One region of the Nocardia sp. A7 genome, then DNA from elsewhere that is predicted to be linked to it. Evidence: riboswitches for the same ligand, from Rfam matches in the RefSeq annotation. Region 1 holds a riboswitch; the other holds the start of a gene.

What was found. Region 1 has a riboswitch for thiamine pyrophosphate ahead of thiC (phosphomethylpyrimidine synthase ThiC). Riboswitches for the same ligand answer to the same signal wherever they lie in the genome.
Region 2: another riboswitch for thiamine pyrophosphate. It lies ahead of ACLJPD_RS11855 (TenA family protein); the one in region 1 lies ahead of thiC (phosphomethylpyrimidine synthase ThiC).

Annotation. Positions count from the first base shown of each region.
Region 1 is NZ_JAJPWE010000001.1:1,721,138-1,728,561, forward strand. It holds gene ACLJPD_RS07755 (homogentisate 1,2-dioxygenase) at 1-551, shown strand, start outside; gene fahA (fumarylacetoacetase) at 557-1,765, shown strand; gene ACLJPD_RS07765 (MMPL family transporter) at 1,891-4,149, shown strand; TPP riboswitch at 4,224-4,344, shown strand; gene thiC (phosphomethylpyrimidine synthase ThiC) at 4,341-5,981, shown strand; gene ACLJPD_RS07775 (thioesterase family protein) at 6,045-6,836, shown strand; gene ACLJPD_RS07780 (SRPBCC family protein) at 6,833-7,339, opposite strand; gene ACLJPD_RS07785 (ArsR/SmtB family transcription factor) at 7,355-7,424, opposite strand, start outside.
Region 2 is NZ_JAJPWE010000002.1:87,352-94,775, reverse strand. It holds gene ACLJPD_RS11875 (MMPL family transporter) at 1-1,689, opposite strand, end outside; gene ACLJPD_RS11870 (MarR family winged helix-turn-helix transcriptional regulator) at 1,786-2,292, shown strand; gene ACLJPD_RS11865 (GlsB/YeaQ/YmgE family stress response membrane protein) at 2,460-2,744, shown strand; partial or broken gene ACLJPD_RS11860 (FAD-dependent monooxygenase) at 2,914-3,250, shown strand; TPP riboswitch at 3,676-3,772, shown strand; gene ACLJPD_RS11855 (TenA family protein) at 3,763-4,470, shown strand; gene ACLJPD_RS11850 (ABC transporter substrate-binding protein) at 4,467-5,489, shown strand; gene ACLJPD_RS11845 (ABC transporter permease) at 5,467-6,318, shown strand; gene ACLJPD_RS11840 (ABC transporter ATP-binding protein) at 6,311-7,117, shown strand; gene ACLJPD_RS11835 (cation:proton antiporter) at 7,131-7,424, opposite strand, start outside.

The DNA of each region.
Region 1 (7,424 bases):
ACGTGGAGGTGCTGGTCAAGCATCGCGCGGGCAACGAGGTGATCGGCACCAGGATGACGTACGCGACGCATCCGTTCGATGTCGTCGGCTGGGACGGCTGCCTGTACCCGTACACCTTCAATATCGCCGATTTCGAACCGATCACCGGCCGCGTGCATCAGCCACCGCCGGTGCATCAGGCCTTCGAGGCCACCAATTTCGTCATCTGCAATTTCGTGCCGCGCAAGGTCGACTATCACCCACTGTCGATTCCCGTGCCGTACTACCACTCGAATGTGGATTCCGACGAGATCATGTTCTATTGCGGCGGAAACTATGAGGCGCGCAGGGGGTCCGGCATCACCCAGGGTTCGGTGTCGGTGCACCCTGGTGGTTATGCGCACGGCCCACAGCCGGGCGCTTACGAACGCAGCATCGGGGCGGACTTCTTCGACGAACTGGCCGTGATGGTGGATACGTTCCGGCCGCTACAGCTCGGCGAAGGGGCGCTGGCCTGTGAGGATCCCGCCTATGCGTGGACGTGGTCAGGTCGTGGGCCGGGGCTCGGATGAGTGGCATGAGCGACGCGGAGCGGTTGCGCGTCGAGGTACCCGCGGACTCGCTGTTCGGGCCGGAGAATATGCCCTACGGTGTTTTCGCACCGCCCGACGGCGATTTCCGAGTCGGTTGCCGGTTGGGCGATACGGTGCTCGATCTGGCTGCGCTACTGAATGATTCGGTGTTCGCGCGACCCGAGATGAATGCCTTTCTCGCGCAGGGTCCCAGCCGTTGGCGCGAGGTCCGCGAAAGATTGCGCGCGTTCGCCGATACCGCGCTGCCGGTCGATGCCGTGTATCCCGTGTCTTCGGTGCGCATGGCGCTGCCGGTGCGGATCGGCGACTACGTCGATTTCTACGCCAGCATCGACCACGCCACCAATCTCGGCAGACTCTTCCGTCCGGACAGTGCACCGCTGCTGCCGAATTGGCGGCATCTGCCGGTGGGTTATCACGGCCGGGCAGGCACCGTCGTCGTGTCGGATACGCCGATCATCCGGCCCCGAGGACAACGCCGAACAGGTTCCGGCACAACAGATTTCGGTCCGTCCGAGCGGCTGGATATCGAGGCCGAACTGGGCTTCGTCATCGGCACCGGGTCCGTCCTCGGCGCACCGGTCACCATCGACGAATTCACCGAGCATGTTTTCGGTGTCGCCCTGGTCAACGACTGGTCGGCGCGCGATATCCAAGCGTGGGAGTACCAACCACTCGGCCCGTTCCTCGGTAAGTCCTTCGCCACCTCGATCTCGGCCTGGATCACGCCGCTTGCCGCGCTGACCGAGGCCCGCGTACCGCTGCCGACACAGGACCCCGAACCCCTCCCGTACCTGCGCGGCGTCGGCGACTTCGGCCTCGACATCGACCTGTCCGTCGCCTGGAACGGCGAGGTCGTCGCCCGCCCGCCCTACGCACGGATGTACTGGTCCCCCGCTCAGATGTTGGCCCACCTCACCGCGAACGGCGCCTCGATCCGCCCCGGCGACCTCTACGCCTCCGGCACCATCTCCGGCCCCGAGCCGACTCAACGCGGCTCCTTCATCGAACTGTCCTGGGGTGGAACGCAACCCATCACCGTGGACGATCAGCAGCGCACATTCCTTGCCGACGGCGACGAGGTGACGATCACGGCCACCGCCCCCGGTACGGACGGGAGACCGATCGGCCTCGGGAGGGTCAGCGGACGAATCCTGCCCGCGCACGGGTCAACCACAGCGGGTCCGCGGTAGCGTCCACCCAGGGGCGGAAATGGTACTCGATCCATCTCCGCCCCGAGGCGGTATCGGGCAGATTCGGGCGCGGGATACGGTGACGGTTCGAACGTTTCCAGCAGTTCCCGACAAAAGGCCCGACGATGTTGACGAGAATCGCCCGCACCGCCGTTGCCCGACCACGGTGGGTGGTCGCGGTCGCGCTGTTACTGATGGTCCTGTGTGGCGCGATCGGCGCCACGGTGAACTCGCACATGAAATCGGGCGGATTCGTCACCGATGATCTCGATTCGGTGCAGGCCAGCCAATATCTCAGCGACCATTTCCCTGGCAGCGAGCCCAATTACATCCTGACGATCTCCACCGAGGACGTGGCCGACTCCGGTGCCGCGCGCTCGGCGGCCGACCATGCGATCGCCGTCCTCGACGCACATCCCGAGATCGTCAGCGGCGTGCAGTCGTACTGGACCGCGCGGCCCGACCTCAAACAGGCGATGCTCAGCAAGGACGGCAAGCACGCGCTGATCCTGGCCAGTATCGAGGGCGACGATGCCGAGCTGCCCGTTCGGGCGGCGATGCTGAGCGAGGAACTGCAGGTCGAGAGCGGTCCGGTCACTGTCAAGGCCGGCGGGCTGGCCGCTTCGTTCGCCGATATCAACACCCAGATCAGCAAGGATCTGATCATCGCCGAGGCGATCGCGATCCCGATCACCGGTCTGTTGCTCGCCCTGGTGTTCGGCAGTCTCATGGCCGCCGCGCTGCCGATCGCGATCGGGCTGTTCGCCATCGCGGCGTCGCTGGGCATTCTGCGCGTGCTCACCGCCCTGACCGATGTGTCGATCTTCGCGCTGAACATGACCACGGCACTCGGACTGGCGTTGGCGATCGACTACAGCCTGTTCATCGTCAGCCGGTATCGCGAGGAATTGACCGGGGGCGCCACGCCGACGGCCGCGGTGACCCGCGCGATCCAGACCGCCGGTCGCACGGTCGTGTACTCGGCACTTGTCGTCGCGCTCTCGCTGTCGGCGCTGCTGGTGTTCCCGCAGTACTTCTTCAAGTCGTTCGCCTACGCGGGCATCGCCGTGGTCGCCGCCGCCGCGGCCGCCGCGGTGATCGTGCTGCCCGCGCTGCTCATCCTGGTCGGCCACCGCATCGACGCGGGCGACCTGCGCGCACCGATGCGGCGACTGTTCCGGCTGGCTCCGCGGACGGAAAAACAACCGCGCCAGACGTTCTGGTACCGCCTCGTCGTCGCGGTGATGAAACGGCCGATGTCGATCGCGCTGGCCACCACCGCGTTCCTGCTGCTGCTCGGTTCGCCGTTCCTCGGGGTCCAGTTCGGCTACCCCGACGACCGGTCGCTGCCCACCGGCGTCGCCAGTCGCGAAGTCGGCGACATCCTGCGTACCGAGTTCGACGCCGACCTCGCCTCGAGCGCGACCATTGTGCTGCCCGAATTCCGTGGCAGCGCAGCAGAGCTCGATACCTACGCGCGCGATCTGTCCAAGGTGCCCGACGTGCCTGCCGTGCTCAGCAGCGCGGCGGTGTACCGCAACGGGATGCGGGTGGCCGCGGGCGTGCCCGAGATGACGGACGCGCAGCACGGCGCCTACCTGTCGGTCGCCACCTCACTCGACCCCTACTCCGACGCGGGCGGCACCCAACTCGACACCTTGCGCGCCGTTGCCGCCCCATCGAAAGCCCTGATCACCGGCCCGGCCGCACTCAACCAGGACTCGGTGAACGCGATCACCGGCAAACTGCCACTGGCGGGCGCGCTGATCGCGCTCACCACGCTGGTGCTGCTGTTCCTGTTCACCGGCAGCGTGGTGTTGCCGATCAAGGCACTGATCCTCAACATCCTGTCGCTGGCGGCGACGTTCGGCGCGATGGTGTGGATCTTCCAGGAAGGCCACCTGTCGGGGCTGCTCGGCTTCACCGCCACCGGCACCCTCAACCTGGCCATGCCGATCCTGATGTTCAGCCTGGCCTTCGGTGCGTCCATGGACTACGAGGTCTTCCTGCTCTCCCGGATCCGCGAGGAATGGCTGGCCGGGCCGAAGACCACCGAGGGCAATACCGAGGCCGTCGCGATGGGCGTGGCCCGCACCGGGCGCATCTTCACCGCCGCCGCCTTGCTGATGAGCATCGTGTTCCTCGGCGTCGCCACCTCCGGTGTGTCGATGATGAAGCTGTTCGGCCTCGGGTGCGCACTCGCGGTGATCAGCGACGCGACGGTCATCCGCGGCCTGCTCGCACCGGCGCTCATGCGGATGATGGGCACCTGGAACTGGTGGGCACCGAAGCCACTCGCGATGCTGCACAACAAGTTCGGGCTCGATGAAGCCGAGGACACCACCCATGACGCGCCGAAACAGCTCGACTCGGCGTCGGTGTAACGAGCCTGGCGCGCGATCCGTCCGGTCCATCCCCGGGCGGGTCGCGAACACCTGCGGGTAACGTCGGCGGGGCAATTCACACGAACGGGGGCTCGCACCAGCGGGCTGAGAGGACGGCTAGCCCAATCGGGCGTCAGGGCCGTCGACCGTATGAACCTGACCGGGTAATGCCGGCGTAGGGAGAAACAATCATGGGCTCGAGCACGTCTTCTGACGGGACGGTCGACACCGTCACCACCGGTCCGATCCGGGGCAGCGTCAAGCACTACCAGGAGGTTGACGGCCTGCGCATCCCGGTTCGCCGCATCAATCTCACCAACGGCGACCACTTCGATGTCTTCGACACCAGCGGCCCGTACACCGACGACAACGCGGTGATCGACCTCGAAACCGGCCTGCCGAAACTGCGCGACGAATGGGACAGGCCCACCGTCGAAGGCCCGCGTACTCAACTGCACTGGGCTCGCCAGGGCATCATCACCCCCGAGATGCGATTCATCGCCGCCCGCGAGGGTGTCTCGCCCGAGCTGGTGCGCGACGAGGTCGCGCTCGGTCGTGCGGTGATTCCGGCCAACCACCACCACCCGGAGCTCGAGCCGACCATCATCGGCAAGAAGTTCCTGGTCAAGATCAATGCCAATATCGGCAACTCGGCGGTGTCGTCGTCGATCGCCGAAGAGGTCGAGAAGATGGTGTGGGCGGCCCGCTGGGGTGCCGACACCATCATGGACCTGTCCACCGGCAAGAACATCCACGAGACCCGTGAGTGGATTCTGCGCAATTCGCCGGTCCCGATCGGCACCGTCCCGATCTACCAGGCGCTCGAGAAGGTGAACGGTGATCCCACCCAGCTCACCTGGGAGATGTACCGCGACACCGTGATCGAGCAGTGCGAGCAGGGTGTCGACTACATGACCGTGCACGCGGGCGTGCTGCTGCGCTATATCCCGCTCACCGCCAAGCGCGTCACCGGCATCGTCTCGCGCGGCGGATCCATCATGGCCGCTTGGTGTTTGGCGCATCACCAGGAATCGTTCCTGTACACGCACTTCCGGGAACTGTGCGAGATTCTCGCGAAGTACGACGTGACCTTCTCCCTCGGCGACGGCCTGCGTCCCGGGTCCATCGCCGACGCCAACGACGAGGCCCAGTTCGCCGAACTCCGAACCCTGGGCGAGCTCACCAAGATCGCGAAATCCTATGGCGTGCAGGTGATGATCGAAGGCCCCGGTCACGTGCCGATGCACAAGATCGTCGAGAACGTGCGTCTCGAGGAAGAGCTGTGCGACGAGGCGCCGTTCTACACCCTCGGGCCGTTGGCCACCGATATCGCGCCCGCCTACGACCACATCACCTCGGCCATCGGCGCCGCGATCATCGCCAAGGCGGGCACCGCGATGCTCTGCTACGTCACCCCCAAGGAGCACCTCGGCTTGCCCAACCGCGACGACGTCAAGGTCGGCGTGATCACCTACAAGATCGCCGCCCACGCCGCCGACCTCGCCAAGGGACACCCGCACGCCCAGGACCGCGACAACGAATTGTCCAAGGCCCGTTTCGAATTCCGCTGGCACGACCAGTTCGCGCTCTCGCTCGACCCGGACACGGCCCGCGAGTACCACGACGAAACCATGCCCGCCGAACCCGCCAAGACCGCCCACTTCTGCTCGATGTGCGGTCCGAAGTTCTGCTCGATGCGCATCTCCGCCGATGTCCGCGAGTACGCGGAGAAACAGGGCCTGACCGATGTGGCCGCCATCGAGGCCGGCATGGCGGCGAAGTCCGCCGAGTTCGCCGACCAGGGCAACAAGGTATATCTGCCGGTCGTCTGACCCGGTGCTGCCCGCCCGGGCCGACCGGGCGGGCAGCGAGCAGGTCGGGGTAACGTCGGCGAGGTGTCCGATGCCTTCTATCTCACCGACCCCGCCGACCCGAATCGGTACATCTCGACCGAGCTGACGCGCGGCCCGTGGTCGCCGGACGCCCAACACGCGGGACCGCCCTCGGCGCTGCTCGGGCACGTGATCGAGCGGTGCGAGCCGCGGCCGGGATTTCAGGTCGGGCGGGTCGCCGTCGAGATTCTGGGGCCGGTGCCGCTGGCTCCGCTGACCGCGCGGGCGAAGGTGGTGCGGTCAGGGCGCAGTGTCGAACTGGTCGAGGCGACGTTGTCGTCGGAGCGTGGGCCGGTGATGCAGGCCACGGCGTGGCGGCTCAAGCTGGCCGAGCCCGCGCTCGACCTGCCAACGGAGTTCCTGCCCACCGGTAATCGGCCGCTGCCCACCGCGTCGGAGCCGTCGTCGTTCCCGACCGATCACGAGATCGGATTCCACACCGGCATCGAATATCGCTTCGCTACCGGGTCTTTCGGTGAGCCGGGTCCCGCGGTCTGCTGGATTCGGTTGAAGTATCCGATCGTGGCAGGCACCACCCCGAGCCCGCTCGAGCGCGCACTCGCCGCCGCTGATTCCGGCAACGGTGTGAGTGCCGTCCTAGATTGGTCGAAATACCTGTTCATCAATACCGACCTGACTGTCACCCTGCACCGACAGCCGGTCGGCGAATGGGTGTGCCTGGACGCGGTCACCCATCCGCAACCGCACGGCATCGGCCTCGCCGAATCGGCGCTCTTCGACGAGACCGGGCCACTGGGCCGCAGCACCCAGACGCTGCTGCTGGCACCGCGCTAGGGACGCGGCTTCACCAGGTCGGTGTTGCCGTGCTTGAGCAGTTCGGAATCGAAGGTGCTGTCGGTGCGGAACGGGTCACCGGTGCCGGTGGTGATCAGATCGTGCAGGCTCTTGGTGATGTAGCCGCCCCAGGCATTGGCGCACACCTCGTAGCATTCGTCGGCCGGGCGCAAACCCACATGGGTGAAACGGATTTCGGTGCCACCGTCGCGTTCGACGATGTCGAAAACCACGTCGGTGTCCTCCCATTCGGCGGTGTCTTCGATGAAGGAGATGTGGCTGTCGGTGACGTGCCAGACCAGACGCTTGCCGGGGATCGACTCGGTGGTGGTCATCGTGCAGCGATGCGCGCCAGGGACCTCGAAGCGGTAGCTGTCGCCCACGGTGCCCGTGGTGCCTTCGATCGTTTCGTTCCACCAGCCGCGAACATTGTTGATCGCCGCGAACGCCTCCGCGGGCGTGGCGTCGACGTTGGTGGTCGCGGTGAAGTTGTTGTCGCTCATTGCTTTTCCTTCGGTTCAGCCATCCAGATGTCTTCGGAGGGCGTCGAATGGACCGTCCCAGTCGCGGGCCATGGCGGCCAGGAAC
Region 2 (7,424 bases), on a different contig from region 1:
GACGGCGCCGCTGATCCAGCTGCCCGCTCCGAGCGCGGCGAGCGCGCTGAGAACCGTGACGCCGACGAGCAGCACGGCGGCAGGCACCGCGCGCAGCAGAGCAAGCAACACCAGCAGCACGACGGCGAGGATCAGCGGAATGACCAGCGCCTGGTCTCGACGGGCAGCGTCGCGGATGTCGAGCGCTTCGGCGTCCGACCCGCCGACGAGTGCCTCGGCGTCGGGGACCGCACCGACCGCGTCCCTGGTCGCCGCGATGGTGGTGAACGCTTCCGCCGAGCCCGGTGCCGCGTCGAGCACGACCGACCACCGTGTCGAACCGTCTTCGGAGGTACCGGTGGCCGTGGCACGCGAAATACCCTGCACGCCATCGAGTGCCGACTGTATCGGTGCGGTCGTCTCGCTCCGCGCGATCACCACGGCTGGGTCCGACGAGCCCGACGGGAAGTGTTCGGCCATCGTCTCGAGCCCGTCGACCGACTCGGCTTCGACGCGGAACTGCTCGGTCTGCGACAGCCCGATGTCGGTGGTCGCGAGCCCGGTCGCGAAGACGATCAGAACCGCCGCGGCCGCCCCGGCGACGACGGCCGGGCGCCGAACCACCCGCTTCGCGACGACTGACCAGACACCCTGCTCGGCCGCGTCGCGACCGTCCGCCTTCGGCACGAACGGCCAGAAGATCCGCCGCCCGCACAGCGCCAACGCGGGCGGCAACGCGGCGAGCACGAAGATCAACGCGACCACGAGCCCTGCCGCGGCGAACGCGCCGAGGCTGCGGGTGTTGGGCAGCGCCGCGAGCAACAGCGTCAGCAGAGCCAGGACAACGGTGACATTGCTGGCGACGATGGCGGGCGCGGCATGACGCACCGCGGCGCGCAACGCCACCCGATGGTCGGTGTGGCGATGCAGTTCGTCGCGGTACCGCGACACCAACAGCAGCGCGTAATTCGTCCCCGCCCCGAAAACCAGAACGCTGGTGATACCCGAGGTCGAACCGTCGAAGGAGAGCCCGGTGAGCTCGGCCAACAACGTACCGACGCTGGAGGCCACGCGGTCGGCGAGACCGACCACCGTCAACGGAACCAGCCACAACACCGGCGAGCGATAGGTGACGATGAGCAAGACCATCACCACGATCGCGGTGACGATCAGCAGCAGCGCGTTCGCGCCGGAGAAGGAGTCGGCGATGTCGGCGCCGAAAGCCGGTCCGCCGGTGATCTGCACCCGCAGCGTATCGGGGAGATCGGTGGCGACGGCGGTGCGCAGTTCGCCGATCCGGTCGGTGAGCGCGAAGCCGTTGAGCTGGTCGGACACCGGAATCTGGGCGAGCGCGGCCTGCCCGTCGGGAGCGACGATCACCCTGGCGTCGTCGGTCGAGGACTCCCCCGCGCGGGGGAGCGCCGCGTCCAGTGCAGCGAGATCGGCTGGTGTCAGTGTGCCGCCGTCGGCACGCGTCGCCACCATGATCGCCGTGGCGGTTCCCGCATCGGGAAACCGTGCGGCGGCTTCGGCCGCCAAGGCGGATTCCGCCGATCGCGGCAACGACACCGGAGCCTGGCCCGCGCTGTCGTTGCTCCCCGCCAGTGCCATCACGGCCATGGCGGCCGCGACGACGACGAGCAGTACGGCCCACGATCGCCGTCCGGTGACCAGCCCGGCGAACCGGTCCCAGATGTTTCCGTCGCTCATTCGCATCACGCCGAAAGTATTTCAGAAACTTAACTAATAGGCAATCGCGACGGTTGCGGCAGCTAAGCTCCTCGAACAGAGAAGAGGAGGTCGCGCATGGGTGACGACATCAACCCTGCCACCGACCGGGCGGGGCTGGAGACCGATATCTCCCGGGACATCCGCGCCCTGACCGCGGTCTCCGAACAGATCGGTCACGGCTTCGCGCGCTCGAACGACCTGCGCCCGAACGACTTCCGTGCCCTGATGCACGTCGCGACGGCCGACGCCGAGGGCGCACCGCTGAGCGCGGGCCAGCTGAGCAAGTTGATGGGTGTCTCCGCGCCCGCCGTCACCTACCTGGTCGAGCGCATGATCGAAGCCGGACACCTCCAACGCGTACCCGACCCGACGGATCGTCGGCGAGTCCATCTGAGCTATACCGACCAGGGCATGTTCGTCGCGTCCGGATTTTTCGGCCCCCTCGGTGCGCGCACCCGGGCCGCCCTGGCCGCCCTCCCCGATGCCGACCTGGCCGCGGCCCACCGCGTACTCGTCGGCGTCACGGCCGCACTACGCGAGTTCTTCGCCGAGCTACCGGAGCCGGGGCAGGCTCCCGAATAACTGGCGACGGCACCGCCCCGAGGCGTGGAAGTGTGATCTGACGTCGGCGCGGACACGCTTCGGCAACGCCGAGGACACGACACCTGGTTCTCCGGGCGAATGGGAGAAATGATCGAACACAGCCGGTGTCACTCCCCGGCCAACGGCACTACGTGGAGGTTCGTGCGATGTGGAACGCGATTGTTCAGATCTGTGGATTCTTGATCATCGGCGCGGTGGTCGGTGTCCTCGCCAGGATGCTGAAACCGGGCAAGGAGAACATGAGCATGGGCATGACCCTGGTGCTCGGCATGGCCGCGGCCCTGATCGCCGGCGTGATCGCCAGCCTCATCGGCGTCGGCTCCATCACCGAACTCAACTTCTGGGGCTTCGTGCTCGCGGTGATCGCCGCGGTGGTGCTGCTGTTCGCGGTCGAGTCGATGGGCGCCCGTAAACACCCACCTGTCGCCTGAGCCGGAGAGCGAGTCGGTTCCGTCCAGCGCCCGATGCGGGCGATGGTCGATGCGGTGGGCACACGCGGAAGGGTCGCCCTCGGCACCGCGCCGCACGATGAGGCGGGGGCTTCCAGGGTCAGGTGATATCGCATGTTCGATACCGATGTGCTGATCGTCGGCGCAGGTCCAGTACGCGACCGAGCGGATCCTGCGCCGACACCTGGAGTCGCTGGGTACGCGTGTCGAGCGCGGGGTCCGGCTCGTCGGGTTCACCCAGGACGAGGACGGCGTCGATGCCGTGCTCGCCGGACCCGAGGGCGAGCACACGGGTGCGGGCGCGGTATCTGGTGGGCTGCGACGGCGCGCACAGCACCGTCCGCAAGACGCTGGGACTGACGTTCGAGGGTGCGGCTTTCGCCGAGCAGCACCCGCCCACGGGTGCCCAGGGCATGAACACCGGTATCCAGGACGCCCAAAACCTCGCGTGGAGGCTCGCGCTGGCTGTCGCGGAGGTCGCCGCGCCGTCGTTTTACATCGACAACACGTGTGACACCGCCACTCTCACCGAGCTGGAACGCCACGTCGAGCTGCTGCGGAAACTGACCGACGACTACCTCGACACCTACCTCGTCGCGAGCCCGACGGCCACCCTCGGCTCGACGATCCTCCCGGTCATCCGCGACAGCGGCGGCGACTTCGCCCGGCGATATCGCTGCGCGGCCGGTGCGGCCTACATCGTCCGCCCCGACGGTTACCTCGGCTACGCCGCCTCGCCCGCCTCCTCGGACGACCTCGTCCGTCATGTCGAGTCGACCTTCGCCCCGGCACCCGAGAGCATCCTGGGGATCGCCTGATCCCGCGCTCGCGCCGAACAGCTACCACCGTGACCGGCGTTACCCGAGGAACCGGGTGTGGCCCGCGTGTCGGTGGTCGCTGCTAGTGTCGGTCGAGTTCTGACACGGGGTGTCTCGCGACCGCGAGGCTGAGAACAGACCCGATGAACCTGTTCAGGTAATGCTGACGAAGGGATGTCACGGTGTTGCACGTCCACACCACGAATACAGGCCTGTTCACCGATCGCCTCTGGGACCGGACCAAAGTCCTGCGCAGTGCGATCGACGACCTGGAATTCCTGCGCCACCTCGGTGCGGGCACTTTGCCGCTCGAGGTGTTCCGCACCTACATCGAGCAGGATTCGCTCTATCTCACCGGGTATGCGAAGGCGCTGGCGATGCTCGCCGCCAAGTCGCCGGACCCGCGGACCGCGGCCTTCTGGGCGACCTCGTCCGCGAATGCCGCCGCTGTCGAGTCGGCCATGCACGATCAGCTGCTCACCGGTGGCGCGCTGCCCCCGCGGCAGGGCGAGCCGGAGCATTCGCAGACCTGCCTGGCCTACGTCTCCTATCTGATCGCCGCCGCCGCGACCGAGTCCTACGCCGTCGCCGCGGCGGCCGCGCTGCCCTGTTTCTGGATCTATGCCGAAGTGGGCCGCGACCTGGCCGAGAGCGCCGCCAAGGTGATCGCCGCCGACCCCGCCCACCCGTACGCCCAGTGGGTCACCACCTACGGCGCGGCGGAGTTCCAGCAGTCCGCGGCCACGGCTCGAGCCCTTGTCGATGCCGCTGCCGAGTCGGCGAGCGAGCAGGAGCGGGCGGCGATGGAGCAGGCATTCATCCTCGCCGTGCGCTACGAGTTGATGTTCTGGGACACCGCCCTGCATCCGCAGCCCTGGCCTGCCGCATGAGCGGGCGTCTTCGCCGCGCGCTCGCGGTCCTGGCCACCACCGTCGCCACGCTGTCGCTGGTCACCGCCTGCGGTTCGGGCGGCGACTCCGATCACACCATCCGGTTCGCACTTGACTGGACGCCGAATACCAACCACACCGGGCTCTACGTCGCGTTGCAGCGCGGCTACTTCGCCGACGCCGGTCTGGATGTGCAGGTTCTGCCGTACAACAACACCTCGGTCGACACGATGATCGATGCCGGAAACGCGGAATTCGGGATCAGTACCCACAATTCGTCGACCTTCGCCCGCGCGTCGGGTGCGCGGGTCAAGTCGGTACTCGCCCCGCTACAGCACTGGGCCACGGGCATCGGGGTGCGTGCCGACCGCGCCGATCTCGCGAGGCCGAAGGACCTCGACGGCAAGACCTACGCCGGTTTCGGCGATCCGGGCGAGCGGGAAGCACTACAGCAGGTCATCCGCAACGACGGTGGCACCGGCGATTTCACCTCGGTGATGCTGGGTTCGTCGGCGTACGAAGCGGTCTACTCCGGCAAGGCGGACTTCACCGTCTCGTATCTGGCGTGGGAAGGGATCGAGGCGCAACACCACGGCACCCCGATGCGGTACTTCCGCTACACCGACTTCGGTTTCCCTGACTCCTACGCGATCGTGATCGACGCCAACGAGGGCTGGCTGGCCGAGAACCCGGACCGCGCCGCGAAATTCGTGCAGGCGCTGCAACGCGGCTACCAGTTCGCCGCGGACAATCCGGACGCGGCGGCCCAGGATCTCCTCGACGCCAATCCGGGCGCGTTCAACGACGAGGCGCTGGTCTTCGAGAGCCAGCGCATGCTGGCCGACCAGTTCATGAAGGACGCCGGGGGCAAGGTGGGCACCCAGACGGTGGAGCAGTGGTCGGCGAATTCCAGCTTCCTGTACCGGGGTGGTCTGCTGACCGGCCCCGACGGGAAGCCGCTGACCACCGAACCCGACTGGTCGACATATTTCACCGATGAGTACCTCGCCAACCCGTGAGCTGTCCGTAGCCGCGTCACCGCTGGTCCCCACCGGTGACGACGGCGGGACGGCTGGCTGGGCGGGAATCCGGTGGGCGGTGCCGCCTTTCGTCACGGTGGCGGCGCTCGTCGCGATCTGGCAGGTCTATGTCACGAGCAGTGGTGTCCGTCCGCAGGTGCTGCCGTCACCGCTGCGGGTCGTCCAGCAGGGTTGGGCGCACCGCGACGAGATCGGTTCGCATGCGGCCGCCACCCTGCAGGTGACACTGGTCGGGTTCGCGGTGTCGCTGAGTCTGGCGTGGGTGCTGGCGGTGGTCGTCGACTTCTCGCCGTGGCTGCGGCGTGCGTTGGTGCCGCTGTTCGTCGCGTCGCAGACCGTGCCGATCGTCGCGATCGCACCGTTGATGATCATCTGGTTCGGGTTCGGGCTGCTGCCGAAGATCTTGGTGGTCGCGCTGGTCACCTTCTTCCCGATGGCCATCGGCCTGATCGAGGGATTCGCCGCGGCCGACCGTGACGCGGGCGCGCTGCTGCGCAGCATGGGCGCCTCCCGGCTGCAGGTGTTCCGTTATGTGCGATTGCCGTCCGCGCTGCCGCGGTTCTTCACGGCGCTGCGGATCGGCATCACCTACGCGGTTGTCGGCGCGGTGTTCGCCGAGTACGTCGGCGCGAGCGTCGGTCTCGGCATCTATATGAGCCTGCAGAAGAATTCGTTCCGCACCGACCTGGTGTTGGCCGCGGTGCTGGTCACGGCACTGCTGAGCATCACCCTCTACCTGTCGACGTTCGCGATCGAACGCCTCGTCGCGCCCTGGTCGCGAGCAGAGAGCAGGAGCCGACATGACTGACGCCGGGGGCGACCGCATCGTCGTCGACCAGCTCACCAAGTCGTTTCCGCAGCCCGGTCGGGGCAGCCCTGATCTCGCGGTGCTCGGCGGGGTTTCGTTCACGGTCCGATCGGGTGAGTTCGTCACCGTCATCGGGCCGAGTGGTTGCGGCAAGAGCACCGTGTTCAACATGCTGGCAGGACTCGACTCCCCCGACTCCGGCAGCGTCGGCTTCCGCGCTACCGACGGTGAGGACACCGCATCGCACTGCGCCTACATGCCGCAGAAGGACCTGCTGTTCCCCTGGCGAACCGTCCTCGACAACACCATCCTCGGTTTGCGCGTGCAGGGAGTCCCGAAAACCGAGGCCCGGCGCCGCGCGCGCGAACTGTTCCCGGTGTTCGGCCTGTCCGGTTTCGAGGACGCCCGACCGTCCCAACTGTCGGGCGGGATGCGACAGCGGGCCGCCCTGCTGCGGACCGTGGTCCAGGAGCGCGAACTGCTGCTGCTCGACGAACCCTTCGGCGCGCTCGACTCACTGACCCGTACCGAGATGCAGTCGTGGTTGCAGGAGGTCTGGCAGCGCTACCGCTGGATGGTGCTGATGATCACCCATGATGTCCGTGAGGCGGTGTATCTGTCGGACCGCGTGCTCGTCCTGTCGGCGCGCCCGGCCACCGTCCGCCACGAACTGCGCATCGACCTGCCGAGGCCGCGCGAGTTGTCCACGATCACCGCCCCCGAATTCGTCGCGCTGGAAGAGGAACTCCTCGCGATCCTGCACGAGGAGTCGCGTCGGGCCTTCACCGAACAGCGGTAGGTGTGGTCCACGTTCAGGAAGGCTGGATCCGACCGGTTCGACGCCCGCCTGCCCGTGCGTTCTCCAGGTATTGCATCACCCAGCCCGCGCTGACGCCGTGCACGATCACGGACAGCACGATCGTGAACGCCACGATCGCCCATAACGCACCGGCCTCCGCGCTGAGGTCTGCCTGGGTCAGCCCGTACGCGAGGTAGTAGATCGAACCGATTCCACGGACACCGAACAAGGCCGTGATAACGCGCTCCTTGGGCTCCATCACGTCATATCGCAGCAGCGCGAGCCACCCCGCGACAGGCCGAACGAC